Linked DNA regions of Syntrophobacter fumaroxidans MPOB. The protein of the gene in region 2 binds, or shares a complex with, the protein of the main gene of each other region. Links are inferred from orthologs where the notes say so. Each region holds a gene or a part of one and is shown on either strand. Other genes may lie near its edges. The genes, in order: SFUM_RS03845 and dnaN.

Evidence for each region.
Region 1: the proteins of dnaN (region 2) and SFUM_RS03845 are in contact, whole or in part, in a solved structure (PDB 1OK7), measured with the Escherichia coli proteins. The link is inferred for Syntrophobacter fumaroxidans MPOB from one-to-one orthologs.

The regions. Positions count from the first base shown.
Region 1 is NC_008554.1:898,715-908,824, reverse strand. The notes cover bases 3,209-6,161. They hold SFUM_RS03845 (DNA polymerase IV), read right to left. Parts: upstream 5,303-6,161; coding sequence 4,115-5,302; downstream 3,209-4,114. Other genes in these bases: ilvA (threonine ammonia-lyase), read right to left, coding at 5,931-6,161; SFUM_RS03840 (universal stress protein), read right to left, coding at 5,389-5,805; SFUM_RS03850 (M1 family metallopeptidase), read right to left, coding at 3,209-4,004. Also shown: SFUM_RS03860 (bifunctional metallophosphatase/5'-nucleotidase), read left to right, coding at 1-1,008; SFUM_RS22845 (hypothetical protein), read left to right, coding at 995-1,240; more of SFUM_RS03850, read right to left, coding at 1,341-3,208; more of ilvA, read right to left, coding at 6,162-7,181; SFUM_RS03830 (PAS domain-containing sensor histidine kinase), read right to left, coding at 7,218-8,429; SFUM_RS03825 (hypothetical protein), read right to left, coding at 8,601-10,025. UniProt on the Escherichia coli protein: Poorly processive, error-prone DNA polymerase involved in translesion repair and untargeted mutagenesis. Copies undamaged DNA at stalled replication forks, which arise in vivo from mismatched or misaligned primer ends.
Region 2 is NC_008554.1:3,319,661-3,329,605, forward strand. Bases 5,139-7,926 are described here. They hold dnaN (DNA polymerase III subunit beta), read left to right. Parts: upstream 5,139-5,871; coding sequence 5,872-6,981; downstream 6,982-7,926. Other genes in these bases: SFUM_RS13930 (formate--tetrahydrofolate ligase), read right to left, coding at 5,139-5,146; gyrB (DNA topoisomerase (ATP-hydrolyzing) subunit B), read left to right, coding at 7,316-7,926. Also shown: SFUM_RS13920 (YdgA family protein), read left to right, coding at 483-2,069; SFUM_RS13925 (bifunctional 5,10-methylenetetrahydrofolate dehydrogenase/5,10-methenyltetrahydrofolate cyclohydrolase), read right to left, coding at 2,420-3,307; more of SFUM_RS13930, read right to left, coding at 3,383-5,138; more of gyrB, read left to right, coding at 7,927-9,742. UniProt on the Escherichia coli protein: Confers DNA tethering and processivity to DNA polymerases and other proteins. Acts as a clamp, forming a ring around DNA (a reaction catalyzed by the clamp-loading complex) which diffuses in an ATP-independent manner freely and bidirectionally along dsDNA.

The DNA.
Region 1 (10,110 bases), 2.4 Mb from region 2 along the record:
ATCACCACCGTCGAAACTCCATACAGCACCAACCCGACCAATGTCGCCGGCCTGGTCTTCCGCAAACCGGAAAAGGTCCTTCCCGGGCTCATCAGAAAGGTCAGGCGCCAGGGCGCAAAGCTGGTGATCGTGCTGTCCCACCAGGGCCTCGACGCGGACAAGAGACTCGCCGGTTGCGTTCGCGGAATCGACGTGATCGTGGGAGGACACAGTCACACCGCCGTCACCGTCCCGGTGAAGGTCCGCAATACGATCATCGTACAGGCCGGCTCCTATGGAATGTACCTGGGCGTACTCCATCTGAAAATCGACCCGACAACGGGAAGGGTCCTTCATGCCGCCGGTGATGACGAGCTCAGGCTGGTCAGTGCCGGGCCTGACGATCCCTACGACCGTACCGTCGCCGGTATGGTCAACCAATACGGTGAACTCATCGGCAAGGAATTCTCCGTGGTGGTCGGACGGACTTTGACGGACCTCGAACGATCGCCCGACAAGGAGTCCAACGTGGGAGACCTCATTGCGGACGCGATGCGGGAGTCGACGGGGGTTGCCGTCGCCTTCCACAACAGCGGTGGGATCAGGGCCAACATACCGAAAGGGGACATCCGCGTGGAACAGATCTACGCCGTCCTTCCCTTTGACAACGCCCTGACCGTCATGGACCTGACAGGTCGCCAGATCAGGGAAATCCTCGAATTCAGCGCCGGTTGGAGAAAAGACGTGCTCCAGGTTTCCGGCCTTCGGGTCGTCTACGATCCGTCGCGACCGGCGGGTTCGCGCGCCGTCCGGGTTACCGTAGGTGAGAGCCCGCTGGATGATCGGAAGACCTACAGGATCGTCACCAATGACTTTCTGGCAGCCGGCGGAGACCGGTTCGAAACCTTCAAGCACGGGAAAAACATCACCTTCGGGGACAATTTGCGGGATGTTCTGGTGGAGTATCTGAAGAAACATTCGCCGGTCGCTCCCGCAGTCCAGGACAGGACCACCTTTGTCAACCGCTGACGCACGCATCACCGTATACGTCGACACACGCCCGGTGACGCTCTACCGGGGAATGCAGGTCCGCCACGCCCTGATTTCCTGCGGGCAGTCCCTCTATGAAGCGGCACTCAAAGGAGCGCTTTACGCCGTAGACGAACACGGCTTCCGCCTCGGCCTCGAAGGCGCCTTGAGCGACGGCGCGCGCATCTTCCTCAGGAGAGTGGGCTCGCAATGCTCTGATTCCGGGTCTTGACCGTCGACCGGAAACACCGCTGATTCTCCCGACATCCCTGCACCGCGGTGCGGACTGCGAGTCGCATGCCGGCCTGCCTGAATAATGGGGTCCCGCAGTATCAGGCGCCTCTCAGGTAAGCTTCGGCCTGGCCATGGACGGTCGGGCTCACCCTTTCCGAAACGCTCCCGACGATGTGCTCCAGGGCGGGCACGACTTTGGCGCGCAGTTCCTGTTTGAGCTTGTGGACGTGCTGGAAGGTGTTGAGCATCCGGCTTGCCGTGGTTGCATTGACCGGCGCGACTTCCACGACGGCATCGGCCAGCCGGCGTATGCCGTGGTCCGTCCAGATTATCTTGTTGTTTGCCGCCATGGTGACGAACAACGCCCTGCACCAGGTCGGCTGGGTGATCTGAAACGAAGGCCGCCGCTTCTCCGTTTCGATCATGTCGAACACGTCGGGCCGGGTACCGCCGGATATGATTCGAAGATAATTGGCGTATCCGCTCAGATGCGTGTGCCAGGAGTGGTAGACTTCTTCAAGGAGCGGCCTGCGCTCGGGGGAGGAACTCCGGTTGAGTGCCGTGAGTGCCGCCACCCGGTCGTTTGCGGTGGTTGCGGCTCGGAAGTGGTCCACGATCAATCGATGGCTGTCGGCGGAGTCGTCCGAGACGATGAGATCCAGCAGAACGTGCTTGAGCATCCGCTCCTCTATGCCATCCCGCGGGGTCTTTCTTCTCTCGGCCGAATACGTGTCGAGACGATCGAACTCCTGCAGCAGCGTCTTCCGGTAGATCTTGTTCACGGCCAGCATCATGCGTTCCCGGGCGCACACGAGCTCCGGGTACCAGGTTGAGTAGTCGCGATCGGCCGGCTGCTCGTCGATGCGCAGAAAAAACGCTTTCACGGCCGGCGGCAACGATCGGTCGGCCAGCACCTCCCCGAATAGCGCCAGCCATTTCGGAGACACCGACGCATCCGCATTCAACAGCAGGTCGATCCTTTCCCGGTCCGTCAACTGCCGCATGGCGTCCACTCGAGCGGTGATGTTCGGATCGAGCCGCACCTGCATGGCCAGGACTTCCGGAGACGCGTTCAGCCAACGGAATGTCCCGTAGAAGGAATAGTCCCGGTTCATGGACGCGAAGGCCGGCGCCTTTTCGATCCCGTCGAGCACCAACTCGCCGGTACTTTCCTCGAGCTCGAAAACACGCGCGGTCCCCGGGACATCGCCGCCCTGGCGGTCCACCAGAGCCAGTTGGATGGGCAGGTGAAAGGGATCGAGCCCCGGAGGAGCCTGCTGTTCGAATCGAATGCGGTATTGCCGCCGCACCGGATCGTATTCCGTGTCCGCGGTGACTTTAGGATATCCGAGGGTGTAGAGCCATCCCTTCTTGAACCGTTCCAGCGATCTCCCGCACTTTTCTTCGAAGCAGGCGAAGAACTGGTCGGTGTTCGCATTGGAGTGGCGGTACCGCGAAAAATAAAGCTCCTTGCCCGCTTTGAAACACTCCGCTCCGATCACCAGCCGAAGCATGCGGATGACTTCCGCGGCCTTCACATAGGTCACGCCGTCGATCAATTCGTCCGGATTGTTGAAACCTTCCCGGACGATCCTCCCCGCGTGCCCGCCGTCTTCGATGGCCAGAGGGCCGAGCAGCGGATTCCGGATGCTCTCGATCTGCTGCAACCTTGCGTAATCCGGGTTGAACCGATCGGCCATGAACTGCCGTTCGACATCCACCGTGTAAGCCTCGTTCAGCCAGACGTCAAAGGGAGTCTCCATGGTCGTTTCGCTGCCGCACTGGTTGTGTTCGAACTCGTGCACGATCACCGCATGGGCGTACTGCAGCCCGATATCCAGGGTGTGCTCGTTGAGCAGCGCGGCGTCGGTCACGATCGTCGTGTTCCCGACGTTTTCCATGCCTCCGAAATTGGATTTGTTCATGCAGATGGTGCGGTAGGTGTCTGCGGTATATTCGTATCCCTGGGTCTTTCGTATCCACAGGACGGCTTCCTTGAGGATTTCGAGGGGGATTCGCGCCCCCTCGACGGCTCCCGGAGGCACCAGGTATTCGAGTCTCACCTTCCGTCCGGAATCATACGTGACCTCACCCGGCAGAGTATCCCAGGTGCCGGCGCACGCGATGAACAGGTACGGCGCCATGGGGATGGGATTGTCGAAGGTGATGATCTGCCGCCCGGGTTCGCCCGGCTTCGGAACCGGCCTGCCCTCGGGGTTGGTCGCCGGATCGATGTTGCCGTTGCTGATCAAGTGCGTGTACCGGGCATCGGCTTCGAGGGTCGTGGTCATCGTGCACTTGGCGCGACAGTCGTCGAAGATGGGCATGATGCGCTGAAAACCCCATTGCTGGCATTGGGAAATGTATTGCTGCGGGGCGTCCGGCGGCGTGGTGTCCTTGTATATCCCTTCCAGGATGTGATCGGACGGGCGGCACCGGGTGAAGGTCCTCAGCCGGAACCTGTCGCCGGGTTTCACGGGCCGGGGAAGGCGGACCCGCAGCTTGTTTCGATCCTTCTCGTATTCATATCCCAGCGGAATGGCGGCGCCCCGTTCCGAATCGGGCAACCATTGGACCTCGAGAATCTCGAGATCCGCCGCATCGAGCTCCAGTTGCGAGCATTCGGTTCTGGCGGTCATGTCCAGCACGTTGCGGGCTTCCACCGTGTCGCCCGTAAAATTCAGATAGATGGTCAGATGGTGAAGATCGACCGGAAGCTCTCCAAAATCCTCGCGCCTGTACTTGAACCTGCGGTCCGTCAACTCACGTTCCTCCTGTTGCGATTGCCTTCAAATCGGATCGAACGCGAACGCCCTCATGAACGTCGAGTCCGCATGCCGTCCCGAGACCGGGAAAATCCGGGCTCCCGCCCTCAAGGGTCTCCCTCCTCATCCGCCGGGCTCTCGAACCCGAGGACCCTTCCCCTCCTCAGCGCCCCGTGGCCGAAGCGTTCGTGGATTCGATCCATTGCCCGATCCAGCTTCCTCTGCCGCACGAGCATGGAGTCCGAAAACACCGGCTTCTGCTCGGGCATCGCGGAGAGGTTGGACACCCCCACGCCCACGAGCCTGACCTTGCGATTGAGCTTGAGCGCCCGGAGCAGGCGCGAAGCAGTGCCGAAAATCAACTGGGTGCAATCGGTGGCTTCGCGCAGCGTATGACTCCTGGTGATGGAGCTGAAATCCGCGAATTTCACCTTGAGGGTCACGGTCCTGCCCCGGAACGACTCCCGGCGCAGTTCCTTGCCCACCTCTTCCGACTGCACAAACAGCCATTTCTCCAGGGTTTCCACATCGTCGACGTCTTCGGGGAACGTGTCTTCCGCGCTGCACGATTTCGCCTGCGAGTAAGCAATGACGGGAGCGGGATCAACCCCCCGCGCCCTTTCATGGAGCTTCACCCCCCAGGCGCCCAGCCGCTTCACCCAAAACGACGCGGGAAACCTCAGTACATCCCCTATGGCGCGAACGCCGAGACTTCTCAACGCTTCGGAAGTCTTCTTCCCGATTCCCGGAATCCTTTCGACGGGCAGCGGGGCAAGAAATGCCTCTACCCGGTCGTCTTCCACGATGGTCAACCCGTCGGGCTTGTGGATGTCGGATGCGATTTTGGCAACGAACTTGCCCGGCGCGATTCCAACGGAGCAGGTCACCCGTGTCGCCGCGCGGATTTGACTCTTCACCCGGCGGCCCAGCGACTCGGGCGAACCGTGAAGCGCTTCGGTGCCGGTGATGTCCACGAACGCCTCATCGATGGAAATCTGCTCCACAAGGGGAGAAATACCGCAGAGGATGTCCATCACCACTTTTGAGACTTCCTTGTATCTGCCCATGCGCACGGGCAGGAATATCCCCCCCGGGCACAGTCGCTTCGCCTGAAACACGGGCATGGCCGAATGGACGCCGAACCTGCGGGCTTCATACGATGCCGCGGACACCACTCCCCGTCTCGCCCCCCCGACAATCACGGGTTTTCCCTTAAACTCGGGTCGATCCGCCTGTTCCACCGAGGCATAGAACGCATCCATGTCCACGTGCATGATGCGGCGCGCCACGTTCACGCTCCAATCCTGCCGTTCCCCCTCTTTCGCGCGGCGGCGTCCCGCCGCGACCCCTTCCGCGCGAAAAGACGAAAATTCCCGCTGGCTCATTTCACCAGCAACACCGGGCACTGGGACAGGATGCCGACCTTGTAGCTGATGGTGCCCCATCCCTGCACGGCGTTGTCCACGTCCACCCGGTGCGAGCTCAAAACGATCAGGTCGATCTCCTTTTCGGCGGCAAATCGAATGATTTCCCTGACTCGTTTCCCGTATATGATTTCCTTGGCGATCGCCGGCCCATTCACACGGAAATCCTCGATGATCTCGTTCATCTTCTTTTCCGCCGCTTTTCCCAGCTTGCTGTAAAAACCGCTGAAATCCTCCTCGGTGTCTTCGATCGTCTCTATGACGTGCAGGAGGGTGATCGAAGCTCCGTCGTGCACGGCGATCTTGAGCGCGATATTCAGCGCCTTGAGGGTTCTTTCCGTTAAGTCCGTCGGAACGAGGATACGCTTGAACATCTTGAGACCTCCAGGATCAACCCTGTTCGGGTACGGGCTCGTGCGGCCGGTGAGCGCCCGTGCATCGCCGGGAAGCTCGTCGGCCGCCGGGCAGGAAGGGGCCCTTGCCGCTCCCCGGCTCGGGCTCAGCGGCAGCTCTCGACGAAGGGCTGCCACTCGATTCGGTATCCCCCCGCTCTTAGCTGTACGCCGATTTCCTCGCTGTGTTCCGGGCCTCGCGTTTCCAATTCGAGCTCGACCATGCTCATCGAGACCGGAAGATCCCTGGCTCCCCGATTGTGATAAATGTGCAGGACGTTGGCTCTCGCCCTGGCGATAACCCCCAGCAGACCCGCGAGCGAACCGGGGATGTCGTCGAGGCAAACCGAAACGCGCATGATTCTGCCGTTTCGGAACAATCCCTTGCGGAGCACCCTCCCGAGCAGAGGACTGTCCATGTTGCCGCCGCTGATGACCAGCACCACCGTGCCTCCCTTCGGAACCTCGAAGGAGCACGACATCAGCGCCGCCAGCGGAACGGCTCCCGCGCCTTCCGCCAGCAGTTTCTTGCGTTCGAGGAGCATCAGGACGGCGGCGGCGATCGCGTCTTCTTCCACGAGCACGATTTCGTCCACCATTTCCTTCATGACGGCAAAAGGCAGCGCGCCCACCTGCTTGACCGTGATGCCGTCGGCCAGCGATTTCTGCGCTTCCACGGAAACAACGCGCCCCGACTCCAAGGACCGGCAGGCGGATGGGCACGCCTGCGCCTGTACCCCGACGATCCGGGTCTCCGGTCGAACGGACCGGCAGGCGACTGCGATGCCGCCGATCAACCCGCCTCCGCCCACCGGGACGACGACCAGGTCCGGTTCCGGCAATTCTTCGAGAATCTCCAGCCCGATGGTCCCCTGCCCCGCCATGACGTCGGGGTCATCGAAAGGATGGATCAGGGTTTTCCCCCGTTCCACCAATTGTCCCGCTTTTCGAATGGCGTCGCTCAGGCTCTGTCCCTCGATGATCACCTCAGCGCCGTAATTGCGGGTCGCCTCCTGCTTGGAAATGGACGCCCACTCCGGCATGATCACCGTCGACGGCAGCTTTGCCCGGGAAGCGGCCAGCGCGACTCCCTGGGCGTGATTCCCGGCCGACGCGGCCACAACCCCGTCGGGGCCGATCCTGTGCAGGTTGGACATTATCTTCCAGGTGGCGCCCCGGAGCTTGAAGGACCCCGTTTCCTGCAGATTCTCGAGCTTGAGGTAGACCTTCGCTCCGCACAAGCGACTGAAGGTGGACGAATAGACGAGCGGGGTGCGCAGAACCCTGCCCTTGAGGGCTTCCGCGGCCTTGCGGATCACACTCGGCAATATGGGCGCATTCCGGCTCGTGGTTTCCATTTTTTTCGTCTCTCCCCTTCGATGCACGGGCGCGGATCAGAGCGGTTCCTTGGCGATGGTGAGCACGAAATCGGAACCGTCGGGCCTGGCTTCATACCAGATGTCGCCGCCATGCTTGCGAATGATCTCCTTGATCAGGTACAACCCCAAACCGACCCCGTCGGCAGGTCTTGCGCTTTCGATCCTCCCGAATTTGGTGAACAGTTTTCCACGGTGTTCTTCGGGGATCGGAGTTCCGCTGTTGTAAACGTTCAACCTGTAGAACTCGCCGTGGTCTTCGAATCCGAAAGCGATCCGGCACCCTCTCCCGCCGTATTTTATGGCGTTCTTGAAAAGATTGCGGAAAACGGTCTTGAGCCACATCTTGTTGACGTTCACCAGAATGGATCCGGCGGGAATCGCGCCGAGGCGGTTGTCGATAAGGATTTCCTGCGTCTGGATTTCGTTGGACAATTCGTCGAGAACCGGGTCGATGATGGCCTGCCGGAGATCCAGCATCTCCCGTTCGATCTTGAGCGTGTTGTCCACGGAGTGAGCCTTTCCCAGGCAGTCCTCGGCGATCCCGATCAACTGCGCCACCCTCGTCAGGAGATCGTGAATGGTGTTGGCCACGCTCTGGTCCATTCCCCCGTAAGAACCTCGCTCCAGGAGCTTGAGCGTCGCGGCCATCGAAACCAGGGGGCCGCGGATGTCGTGAGAAACGACCATCAGCATGTGAAGAATGTGCTCGTTGAGCTTGCGGATCCGATCCTCGGAATCGATCAACTCCTGGTTCTGGCGGCAGGATTCGGCCAAGGCCCGGACCCACCTGCGCCTCTCGGTGATATCCTGAAGAATCCCCTCACAGATGATGGACCCGTCCTGGGCAAACTGCAGGCATGCCGTGACGCTGCCCAGGAACAGGCTGCCGTCCTTGCGCCGCATGTTGACTTCCCGGGCCTTGACGAAGCCGTCCGTTTCGATCTGCCTTTGTATGAGGACACCTTCTTCCGGATCCGAAAAAAGGCGCGCAACGGAAGGCAGAGCGAGCATCTCCTCCCTGCCTCCGTAGCCGAAGAGCAGCACGCCCGCCTGGTTCACGTCCAACAGTTGCCCGGACCGCCCGGTACTGAACATCATGTCGCGGGAAGTATCGAAGGGACGCCTGTATTCCAGTTCGAACGCCTGCAGGACTTCCCGCATCCGGGCTTCATCGCCGGCACGATCCGCCGTCTGCCCGGACGCGTTGCGATGGTTCAAGTCCTTCATGCCGCATCGCTCCTTCCATATTCACCGATTCCGGTATTGAGCGGAAGCACCGAAATCCGCCACCCAGAGACATCCGCGAACCCGCCGCCCCCGCAGACTCGGGCGGCACCCGGTGCGCCCCCGATGCACGCACGCGGACCACACCCCGCAGAGGGGAACACGCCAAGTGCTTCAATCCGATAAGACCGAACCCTCAGGAAGAGCGGAACACGAATCGAACGCGGGAATCTCGCAACGCCCCCCCGCGATTCCTTTCTCGACATTGTTTCCGTACCGTAGAGACTGAATCATCCGGTTCGCCTTCTCCTCCATCTCCGGAATGATCTCCACCAGGACTTTCAGGGACTGGAGGCTCTTTCTGATCTGCAGTCTCCGGGCCACCGGCAGTGCGGGATTCTCCAGGAACCTCAGGAGATCGTCCAGGACGCGGAGTCGATCCGCGGTGAAGTCGACGTAAGAGAGCCGAACCCATTCCTCCACAAGACTCCGGGGGATGTGACCGATTCTCCCCGCCAGGTCGGGGTCCTGCCCCAGCGCCAGCGAGCGCTTCAATTTTTCGAGCAGCCCCGATATCTCCATTTGTTCCCGCTCCCAAACCGATGAACCCTCCATGAGTTTACGCCATTTGGGCCAAATCCGGTTCATCAGCCATGATTGTTCCTGAGCGGGCAACAGGCTTTGAAGGGCTAGTTCCTCCTGGGCCGCCAGCAATGCTTCGCATTGCCGCGTCAGCGCGCCTCCGGCATCCCGAAGGGGCAGCTTGGAGCGAATCAGTCGGCTGAGACGATCAAGCAGCGCCTGCTTCCATTCCAGGTCAGGGAACGCCTTGCGCAACTCCTCTTCCCACGCCTGCCGGATCATGCCGATCTGTGCATTGACGACGCTGAAGACGAAGCCGAACTTGATCATGGTGTTGCGCAGCTCGTGAGCCAGTTCCTGGCAGCTTTCCAGCCGTTGACGGGCGAAATCCTTCTGAGCGGTGAGCAGGTCTTCGTGGAGGTACAGGGACAGCAGCTCCGTTCCCAGGCTCCGGGAGAGCTCTCGGATGATCTTCGTCGAACGGTCGTCGCGCCGGATCGTGAATGGCCTGAAATGAATCTTGATCACCGCTGCAACCACGAACTCGGTGTCCTGCCAGATGCGTTTGCCCTGAAAATCCAGCGGATATTCAAGGCACGCCGTATCGGCGCCGTAAAGGTCCGTCTTTTTGACCAGCACGGGTTCCATGTGGTAGAAGTCTTCCGGCTCGCCGCGCAGCTGTTTGCGAACGCTGCGCACGTCGTCGAAGGGGTTTTCCGCGGTCCAGCTCTCCTGTTTCTCCACGCACCAGCCCATCGCCTCGAGCACGTGGTCGGGACGGTCCTTGTATTCCTCCCAGCTTTTGCCCGGATAGGCGTAGTCTGAAGCGGTAGGGACGCCCCACACGATTTCATCGCTCCCCTCCAGGCGCTCCCCCGAAGTCCTCCGAACGGCCTGAAGGGTCGGCATCGGGCCGATATTATAGATGGTCACCTTGGTGGCGTCGCCAAGGCACGTGAGCAGGGCTCTGATCATGCTCCGGTGCGTGTTGTCCAGCAGATTCTCGATGGAGGACATCCTACGTCTCCTGAACCGCGTTCTCCCGCCGACTCGCAGTTGCCCCCGCCCCCGAATCGTTGCCGCCTGACTTTACGGGCCAAAA
Region 2 (9,945 bases):
TATTTTACGCGATTCACTCAGCCTCATGTGACTGCGCCCGGCAGAATTCATGAGGAACCGTGCGCGATCGCAAACCCGATCTTCATCAGCCCGGGAACCCCGGGCGTCATGTCGCAAATAAGTTAAGTACCGGCAAGCCTCCGGACCAGATTAAGAGCACAAATGAAGGATTTTTGCTAGCCTACACATGCAAACCTTCAAGTCAATGAAAATCGACGGATTACGGAATACCCTCCGCGGTTGAGACAAACACTGTAGCCCATGACTTCGGATTCCGATAGGTGAATTGGCGATACTGAGCGCCGCCGAGTCGGGAGGCGCCATGCCGGTGGAGCTTCATGAATGCACCGGTGCGCATTTGACTGGTGTTTGAAGCCTGTGCGGGTTAGATTAACCCGGTCCGAGCCCGAACCCGGGCTTGCCGGCTCCTGAGCCCATACGCGTATTGTCTGGCCGGTAACTCATGAAGAAAGGGACGCCAAATGAAGAAGCTCGTCGCAGTATTGGTCGTGTTGGCCGTCGTGCTCGGGGCAGCCTGGGCCGGGTCCAGCTACTGGTTCGGAATGAAGGCCGAGGAGCAGTATCGCCAGATCCTGGCAAAGGCGTCTTCACCGCCGATGCTCAAATTTCTGGTGGAGAATTACAAGAGAGGGATCTTCGCGTCCACGGCCAAGGTCGCCATCGAATTCGGCGATATGGGCGAACAGGCAAGAAAGGACGGCAACGGCCTGCGCTTCGTCGCGATCCAGGAGATCTGCCACGGCCCCTTCCCCATGGGAAACATCGGCGACTTCAAACCCGTGGTGGCCGTGATCAGGACGACGGTCCAGTCCTTTCCGGAAATGAACGCCGAAATAAAGAAATTCCTGGACGAGTTTCCTGAATTGAAGAGCTCGGAGAACCGGACCACCGTCTTTTTCAGCGGGAACACCGAAAGTGTCCTGACGGTCCCGGCCTTTCGCCGGACCATCCAGAAAGATAAGAAGACCGATATTGTGTGGGAGGGTCTGTCCGCTCATTTTCTATTTGCCGACGGCCTCAAGACCACCACCGGATCGGTAAACGCTCCCGGGCTGCAGGTCACGACCCCCGACGGCACATTTGCGCTCAAAGCCGCCAAATGGGCCGTCAATCTCCACCGAGGCGCCAGTTCCCTGAACCTGGGGGACGTCTCCACCGAGATTGCCTCAATCGATTTCAAGGGCTCCGGGGACAAGGCACCCGAGAGCTTCAGGGCCAATGGCATCAAGCTCAAGATCGATTCCAAGGAATCCGCGAACAACTGCGTGGATGCCACCATGACCATGGGGGTTGAGCAGGCCAAGGCAGCGGACAAGTCATTCGATGCCCGGTTGAGCTTCGTCTTTCGCAAACTGGACGCCGAATCGCTTCGTAAATTCCAGGATGCCATGGACGCTCTCAACATGCAGCCCCCGGCCTCCGAGGAGGAGATGCAAAAGAGGATGGCGGCCAATTACCTGGACCTGGCTGCCGGTTTGTTGAAAAAATCGCCGGAAGTTGAGCTCACCGAGGTGAAGTTCACCATGCCCGAAGGCACCTTCAACGGGAAAGCCAAAGTGGTGTTCACGGATCCGAAGGGGTCCATAGCCGAGAACCCATTGCTCCTTCTCAATGCGGTGACGGCCGAGGCCGAATGCACGGCCCAGGAATCGCTGGTGCGCTACATTGCCGCACAAGCGCTCAAGAACCTCCCCGGAGGCGGAGAAACGGTCCCGGGAACACCGGGTTCGGAAATCGCCGAATCCGATGAATCCCCGGCGGAAGTGCCTGAATCGGAGGAGGAAGACTCCGAGGAAGCGGAACCGGGAGCCGCCGTACCGGACAAGGCTCCTTCGGAGCTCGCCAGGCCGGCCAAACCCGGTCTTCCTGGAGCGCCGCAGGGAAAAGCCCTTTCCGTGGAGGAGCAGGTCGCCCTGACCCTTGACCAGTTGGTCAAACAGGATCTCATCGTTAAGGACGGCGCGAACTACAAGGCATCCGCCAGCTACCGGGGCGGGAAAGTGGTGCTGAACGGCAGGACCATCCCTCTCGAAAATCTCTTGAAGTAGGACCTGGGAGCAACCATTTTACGGCAAAGGGCGGAGGCATTCCTGCGACCGGGCGAATCATGCCGGGTTGCATTCCCTTGAACGCGGGTGCGTATCAAAGGCGCCCCGGCAGCCGGCAATGCACCCGGGAAGGAAAAAGGATGGGGCGGGATCGAGGTGCCGGGCAGTCGTCCGGTCATACCGATTGGCTTTGAAGGTCGCGGACTGAGGGTCGGCGGAAAATGAAACGGGCGAGGATAGACCCCGCCCGTTGTGAGACTCGAGGAATCACAGGGCAGGACGTCGTGCTCGCCCGCCCTGTGTTGCGGTCTTGAGCGCCAGCCGGCAGAGGAACCGCCCGGGGCCGGCTTTCATGCGATCTTGTTGTGCACTTTGCAGGCTCTCACGGTGTTCTTCATGAGCATCGTGATGGTCATGGGACCCACGCCTCCCGGAACGGGAGTGATGGCACTGGCCACTTCGACCGCTTCGTCGAAGGCCACATCCCCTTTGAGGATGCGCTTCCCGTCTGCGGTCTTTCCGACTTCGTTCACGCCTACGTCGATGACCACCGCTCCCGGCTTGATCATATTCCCCTTGACGTATTCCGCGACTCCCGCCGCGACAATCAGTATGTCGGCCCGCCGGGTGTGGGAAGCAACATCCTTGGTCCGGGTATGGCATACGGTGATCGTTGCGTTGGCGCCGTTGGCTTTCTGCACGAGCATCATGGCGATGGGCTTGCCCACGATGTTCGAACGCCCCACGATGGTGACCTCGGCCCCTGAGACCTGCGTCCCGGAGCGCACCAGCAGCTCCTGGATGCCGGCGGGGGTACAGGGAAGATAGTCCGGTTCTCCGATCATCAGCTTTCCGACGTTGACGGGATGAAACGCATCCACGTCCTTGCTCGGGTCAATGGACAGAAGGATCCTGTTTTCATTGATGTGCTTCGGCAAGGGCAACTGCACAAGAATCCCGTGGATGCTGGGATCCTTGTTGTATTTGTCGATCAGATCGAGCAGCCTGTTTTCCTCCAGATCCGCAGGCTGGTTGTCCTGAACCGAGTGGAACCCGAGCTCGTGGGCCGTATTCTGCTTGGCCCGAACATAGCTCTGAGACGCGGGATTCTCACCCACCAGAATGGTCACAAGGCCCGGAACGACTCCGTGCTTGGACTGGAGCTGTTCGACTTCGGTCTTCAGTTCCGCCCGGATCTCCTTGGCGACTTCCGCTCCTTTGAGCAGTTTGGCAGCCATCTGAATACTCCTTCCAATGGAAAGTCCTTCTTGACGACGTGTTCCAGCGGTTGCCGCGCAACCCGCCAGAGTGTGCTAGAACAACCCCTTCACCTTGCCCGTATTGACATCCACGTCGATGCGGCGAAAAGCGGGGTTCGAGGACGTCCCGGGCATCAGGCTGATGGTCCCGGCGCAGGGGCACAGAAATTTGGCTCCCGAATAGATCAGAACGTCGCGGATGGGAAGCACCCAACCCTTGGGAACGCCTTTCACGCTCGGATCGTGAGTAAGGCTCAGATGGGTCTTGACCATCATGGTTGCATAGTCGTCGTACTTGGGATCGTTTTCCAGCATTTTCGCCTTGGCTTCCGCATCGGGAGTCCAGGACACCCCGTCGGCCCCGTAGACTTCCCTGGCGACGGTGCTGACCCTGTCCCTGAGCTTCATTTCAAGCGGGTACAGGAACTTGAACTGACTCTCCTGCTTGCAGGCATCAATAACGGCGTCGGCGAATTCCAACGCGCCCTCGCCGCCCTTGGCCCAATGCTCGGAGAGGGCGCAACGGGCACCCGCGGCCTCGGCATGCTTGCGCACCAGTGCGATCTCGTCCTTGGTATCCGTGTGAAACGCATTGATGCACACCACCGGGTTCATGCCGGACTTGCGGATGGTGTTGATGTGGTGAACCATGTTCACGATGCCCTTCTCAAGTAACTTCAGGTTTTCCTTGGTGTATTCTTCCGGCATAGCCAGACCCGCCACGACCTTCGGACCGCCGCCGTGCATCTTGAGCGCGCGAATCGTCGTCGTGAGGACGGAAACATGGGGCTTGAGGCCGCTGTAGCGGCACTTCACGTTCCAGAACTTTTCGAACCCGATGTCCGCCGCAAAGCCGCTCTCCGTAACGTGGTAATCGAACATCTTCAGGCCGATGCGATCGGCGATGATGGACGACTGCCCGACCGCGATATTCGCGAAAGGACCGGCATGAACCATGCACGGCTGGTATTCCGCAGTGCACATCAGCGTCGGATTGATGGTGTTGCGCATGAAAGCGGTCATGGCCCCGCCGACCTCGAGGTCTCCGGTGGTCACAGGATTTCCGCGCCTGTCGAACGCTACGGTGATCTCATTGAGCCGTTTTCTCAGGTCGGGAAGGTCCTTCACAATGGACAGAATGGCCATCAGTTCCGAACTGACCGCGATCCCGAATTTCGACTGCATCATGTAGCCGTCCTGCCGGCCGCCTATGCCGATGATGATGTTGCGCAAAGCCTGCGCGCAGAAGTCCATGATCCAGCCCATTTCCACGCGGGTGGGATCGATGTGGAGCCGGCGCATCTTGGTCAGGCGATCGAGTTGCTCGTCAGTGTAGTTCCGCTCATGCTGCATGCGGGCTGTGAGAGCCACCATCGCAAGATTGTGCGCGTTCATGATGTCGTTGATGTCCCCGGTCAGCCCCATGGAAAATTCGGTCATCGGGATGAGCAACGCGTTGCCGCCTCCGGCCGCCGTTCCCTTGATGTTCATAGTCGGCCCGCCCGACGGCTGCCTGAGACAACCGCCGACATTCACGCCCCGCTTGCCGAGCCCTTCCATCAGGCCCACGGAAGTCGTGCTCTTCCCTTCCCCAAGCGGGGTAGGCGTGATGGCCGTCACTTCGATGTACTTCCCGTCCGGTTTGTCTTTCAGGCGGTTCATGATTTTGAGGAAATCCAGCTTACAAAGTCTCCCCATGGGAAGAATTTCCTCCTTGAGCAGACCCAGCTTCTCCTGCCACTGCCAGGGAGAAGGCATGTCCTTCTCAGCCTCTTCGGAAATCTGCCAATCCATCATCTTTGTTGCGTCGTACGGCATGTTAGGCCTCCGGTTCGTTGTTGACCCAATGGACAAAATGATCTTTCCCTCTATCCTCAAAAAAACCAGAATTATCCAGGCATCAAATGGATCTCACCCACTCCAGCCGAAGCACTGGACATTTACTTTGGTGCCCAAAGGACAGTTGCACGTAAGAGGAATGAAGCCAGAGAGAAAATCCGGGGAAAACACGCAATCAGGGTTGGGCCGGATGAATCAACCTTCCAGGAATACTGGCTCGTATTCATAGCAGAACGAAGTAGCATGCTGCAACCATGCTAAGGGTAAAGTGCGTCCTCGGTTCTGTCAAGCGGAAAGTCTTGCGCCCACGACTTTCACCCCTCAGCTGAGGCACTGCACCCCATGGTTCGAATTCCCCCCCGTCGCACGCGACACAACGCACAGATTTCCGAAAAAACAGACCCTGACGGGTTGCGAGCTTTCCGATGCCTCCGTGGGTTCTCATCGGTCGGATGAATCGATTTTCCAGATCCTGTCCATTCCATGTCGATTCGCTGTCGGAACGATGTTAAAGAAATGTTCAAATCCACGGGAGGACTCCGCCAGCTGTTGGAAAAACGATATCCGGTCGAGTCCATGTCTACATAAAAATATAATAAAAACAGTAATTTGATAAAGATTTTGACATTTCAACAGGCCCTTATTAAGATGATTGGATCATTCGAACGGAGAAAAAAATCAAATACACAAGCGAGGGAAACGCAATGAAAGTCCGGCTGGAAAAAGGCAACCTCATCCAAATCCTGCAGAAGGTTCAGAATATCACGGATAAGAAATCGAGTATGCCTGTTTTGTCCAACGTTCTGATCAGCTCCTCGGAACAACAAACGGTCGAATTTTCCGCGACGGACCTCGAATTGAGCCTTTGGACCCAGACCGGTGGACAGGTGGAGACACCGGGCAGCTCGACGGTTTCCGCCCGCAAATTGTTCGAGATCGTTCGGGAGCTTCCCCAACCGGAAGTGTTGCTGGAAGGCCTCCCGAACAACAAGATGCAGATTTTGTCCGGACGCGCGCGGTTTGAGCTGTCGACCATTCCTGGCGAAGACTTTCCTCAGCTCAACTTTTACCGGGAAACCGAGTTGGTGAAGGTCGATGCGGCTGCGCTAAAGCGCGCGCTGACCAAGACTTTGCACAGTGTCCCCGCGGATGAGGATTCCTTCAGCATTGCGGGGACTTTTCTTCATGCCGTCAATGAGGATTCGTATCGGTTCGTGTCCTCCGACGGACATCGACTCTCGTACTGCGAAGTGCCGAAGGAAGCCTTTGGGACGCTGGATATTCGAGAGGGGTTGATCATCCCGAGAAAAGGGGTCCAGGAGATACTTCGGATGCTGGAGAAGGAGGAAGAGGTCGTCCTGGGGGTGCACGAGAAGTATGTCGTGCTCAGGACGCCGTCGACGTTTCTCAGCGTGCAGCTCCTCGATGCCGAATTTCCGGAATACAAGACGATTATTCCCGAGGAGAGGCCTTTCTTCATTATGCTGGACCTGGAGCAATTTTTTTCCGCTTTGAAACGGTCCTCGATTCTGAGCAACAACGTCTGGCGTCACGTGCGGTTCATATTGACCAAGGGCGTGCTGGAACTGGAAGCGGGAAACCCCGAGCTCGGGAATGCAAATGAAACGCTGGATGTGGAGTATGAGGGTGAAGACTTCAGCGTGGCGTTCAACATCCGGTATCTGCTGGAAACGATCCAGGCTCTTGATAGTCCTCGAGTGAGATTCGAGTGGGTGGATCAGTTTCACGGCGGAGTTTTCGTTGGGTCTGAGGACCCTGGGTTTTTGAGCCTGGTCATGCCGATGGTGGTTTGATTCGCGCCTGCCGCGGGTTTTTGGTCAGGAGCGTTTCACGCACAGAGTCGGTGTCAATGAGCAATGAAGAATGCGTGCCTGTGGTCGTTGGCAGGCCCGCTGTCGTCCATATGCCTACCGAAGTGTCCCAACAGTGGCGCCGTGCTGCTTGGCGGCGTTCTCCCGCCGGGATCGGGGATTCGCCCGAAATGAATTGAAAAAATGTGTGTTAAGAGGTATAAATATTTGTTTGGTAGAAGGCAAATCGGCTGTCTTCCGGCTGGGCAACGCGTATCGTTCTCCCGTGATGGAGAGCTTATGATTTCGCATAGTTAATCCACCAAGAGGTCTTATTATGTCGGAAATAAGTGCAATCGAGAGAAACTCCCATGACGAGTATACTGCACAGCAGATAACGGTGCTGGAAGGGCTCAGCGCGGTTCGCAAACGCCCGTCCATGTATATTGGGAATGTTTCAACCGAGGGCCTGCACCACTTGGTCTACGAGGTGGTCGACAACAGCATTGACGAAGCGTTGGTGGGTCACTGCGATTCCATCAAGATTCAGATCCACCTCGATGGTTCCGTCACGGTGGATGATAACGGCCGGGGAATTCCGGTCGATACTCACGAAAAGGAAAACCTGCCCGCCGTCCAGGTGGTCATGACCATGCTCCACGCGGGGGGTAAATTCGACGATGCGTCTTACAAGGTTTCGGGGGGGCTTCACGGTGTCGGCGTGTCCGTGGTGAATGCACTCAGTGAATACCTGGAAGTCGAAATCAGGCGCGAGGGCAAGGTGTATTACCAGCGGTACGAGCGAGGGGAAGCCAAGACTCCGCTGATCGTGAAGGGAGAGACGCAGCGCCGCGGAACAAGGGTCACTTTCAAACCGGACACGGAGATCTTCACGGATACGGAAATCAGCTTTGACATCCTGGCCCAGAGACTGAGGGAACTGGCGTTTCTGAACCGGGGCGTCTCCATTGAGCTCTCCGACGAGCGGATTCCCAAAGACCGTCAGTACTGCTACGAAGGAGGACTGGTGTCCTTCGTGGAGTATCTCAACAAGAACAAGGAACCTCTTTATCCGGAGGTGATTTATGTCGGCGGCGAAAAACAGGGCGTGAGCATTGATATCGCCATTCAATACAACCAGACGTACAACGAAAAAATTTTTACCTTCGCCAACAACATCAACACGAAAGAAGGTGGAACGCACCTTGTCGGGTTCAAGACCGGGCTGACGCGTTCCATCAAGCAATACGCCACGCAGAACAAGATGGCGAAGGCGGACTTGGACAAGATGATCGGCGACGACGTGCGGGAGGGACTCACCGCCATTGTCAGCGTCAAGCTTTCGCAGCCTCAGTTCGAGGGCCAGACGAAGACCAAGCTGGGCAACAGCGACGTGAAAGGCCTGGTGGAAAACCTCGTTTACGAGAAATTGTCGATTTTCTTCGAAGAGAATCCGAAGGTGATTCGGACGATCCTCGACAAGGTGCTGGAAGCGGCGAGAGCCCGCGAGGCGGCGCGCAAGGCGAAGGAACTCACACGGCGTAAAGGTGTGCTGAGCGACCACTCCCTGCCGGGAAAGCTTGCCGACTGCCAGGAACGGGATCCGTCACGGAGCGAGATATTCATTGTGGAGGGGGATTCGGCCGGCGGCTCCGCCAAACAGGGGCGTGACCGACGTTTTCAGGCGATCCTGCCGCTCCGGGGCAAAATCCTCAACGTGGAAAAATCCCGATTCGACAAGATGGTGGAAAACCAGGAGATCCGCACGATGATCTCCGCGCTCGGGACCGGAATCGGCAAGGATGAGTACAACCCGGAGAAACTGCGGTATCACAAGACCATCATCATGACCGATGCGGATGTGGACGGCGCTCATATCCGGACCTTGCTCCTCACCTTCTTCTTCCGCATGATGCCGGAACTCATTGAGCGCGGACACCTGTTCATCGCTCAGCCGCCGCTCTATCGGTTGGCGGTGGGCAAGCAGGAATTCTACATGAAGGACGACGAGAGCCTGGATGCCTACCTGCTGTCGAGGGCGGCGGACAAAAAGCAGGTGTTTCTGGCCGGGAGCGCAAAACCGCTTCCTCCGGAGCAACTCATTCAGCTTATGCGTGCCTACTCCCGATACAAAGACTGGCTGGAAAGGCAGAGCCAGAAAGGGGTGCCGCGTGACGTGATCGAACACGTGATCCGGATTTACAGTATACGAAAGCTGTCTCCAGCGGAGCACGAGGAGAACATCGGCGTGCTGAGGACGGAGCTGGAAAAGGCCGGGTTCGAGATCGTTTCCATCGAGGACGAAGAGGAACACCAGGGATACGACCTGGAGATCCGCAGGCCGGGAGTGGCCAACGGAGGAACCGGGGTCCGACTGGGGTACGCGTTTCTGCAATCCATCGAGTTCAAGAAGCTCCTGGAACTCTATAACAATCACCTCGAAATCTTCAATCAAACCCCGTACGCGGTCAAAGACGGACAGGGGGAGGCCCGGTTCGATCATCCCGGGGACTTGTTCAGGTTCTTGACGGAAGAAGCGAGGAAAGGCACGAATATCCAGCGTTACAAGGGTCTGGGCGAGATGAATCCCGAGCAGCTCTGGGAGACGACCATGAACCCGGAGAAGAGGACTCTGCTCCAGGTGAGAGTAGAGGACCAGTACCTGGCCGACGAGCTGTTCACTACCTTGATGGGGGACCGCGTAGAGCCGCGCCGGGACTTTATCCAGTTCAATGCGCTGGACTTCAGGGAACTGGATATTTGATGCCGTGCAAGCGGGGTTTTGCCCGCTGGTCGATACGATCGGTCGAAACGGTACCGGTCGGTCGGGGTTCGCTCGAAGCGTGCGGTTCTGAGCACTGTTTTCCGGGCGGGCCCGGTCGAGTGCGCAGGAAACGCCGGGCAGGGTGCGGCCGTGCGGCCGCATGACGGGCATAAGCCGTGACCTGCTTTCGGATGAGTAAAATG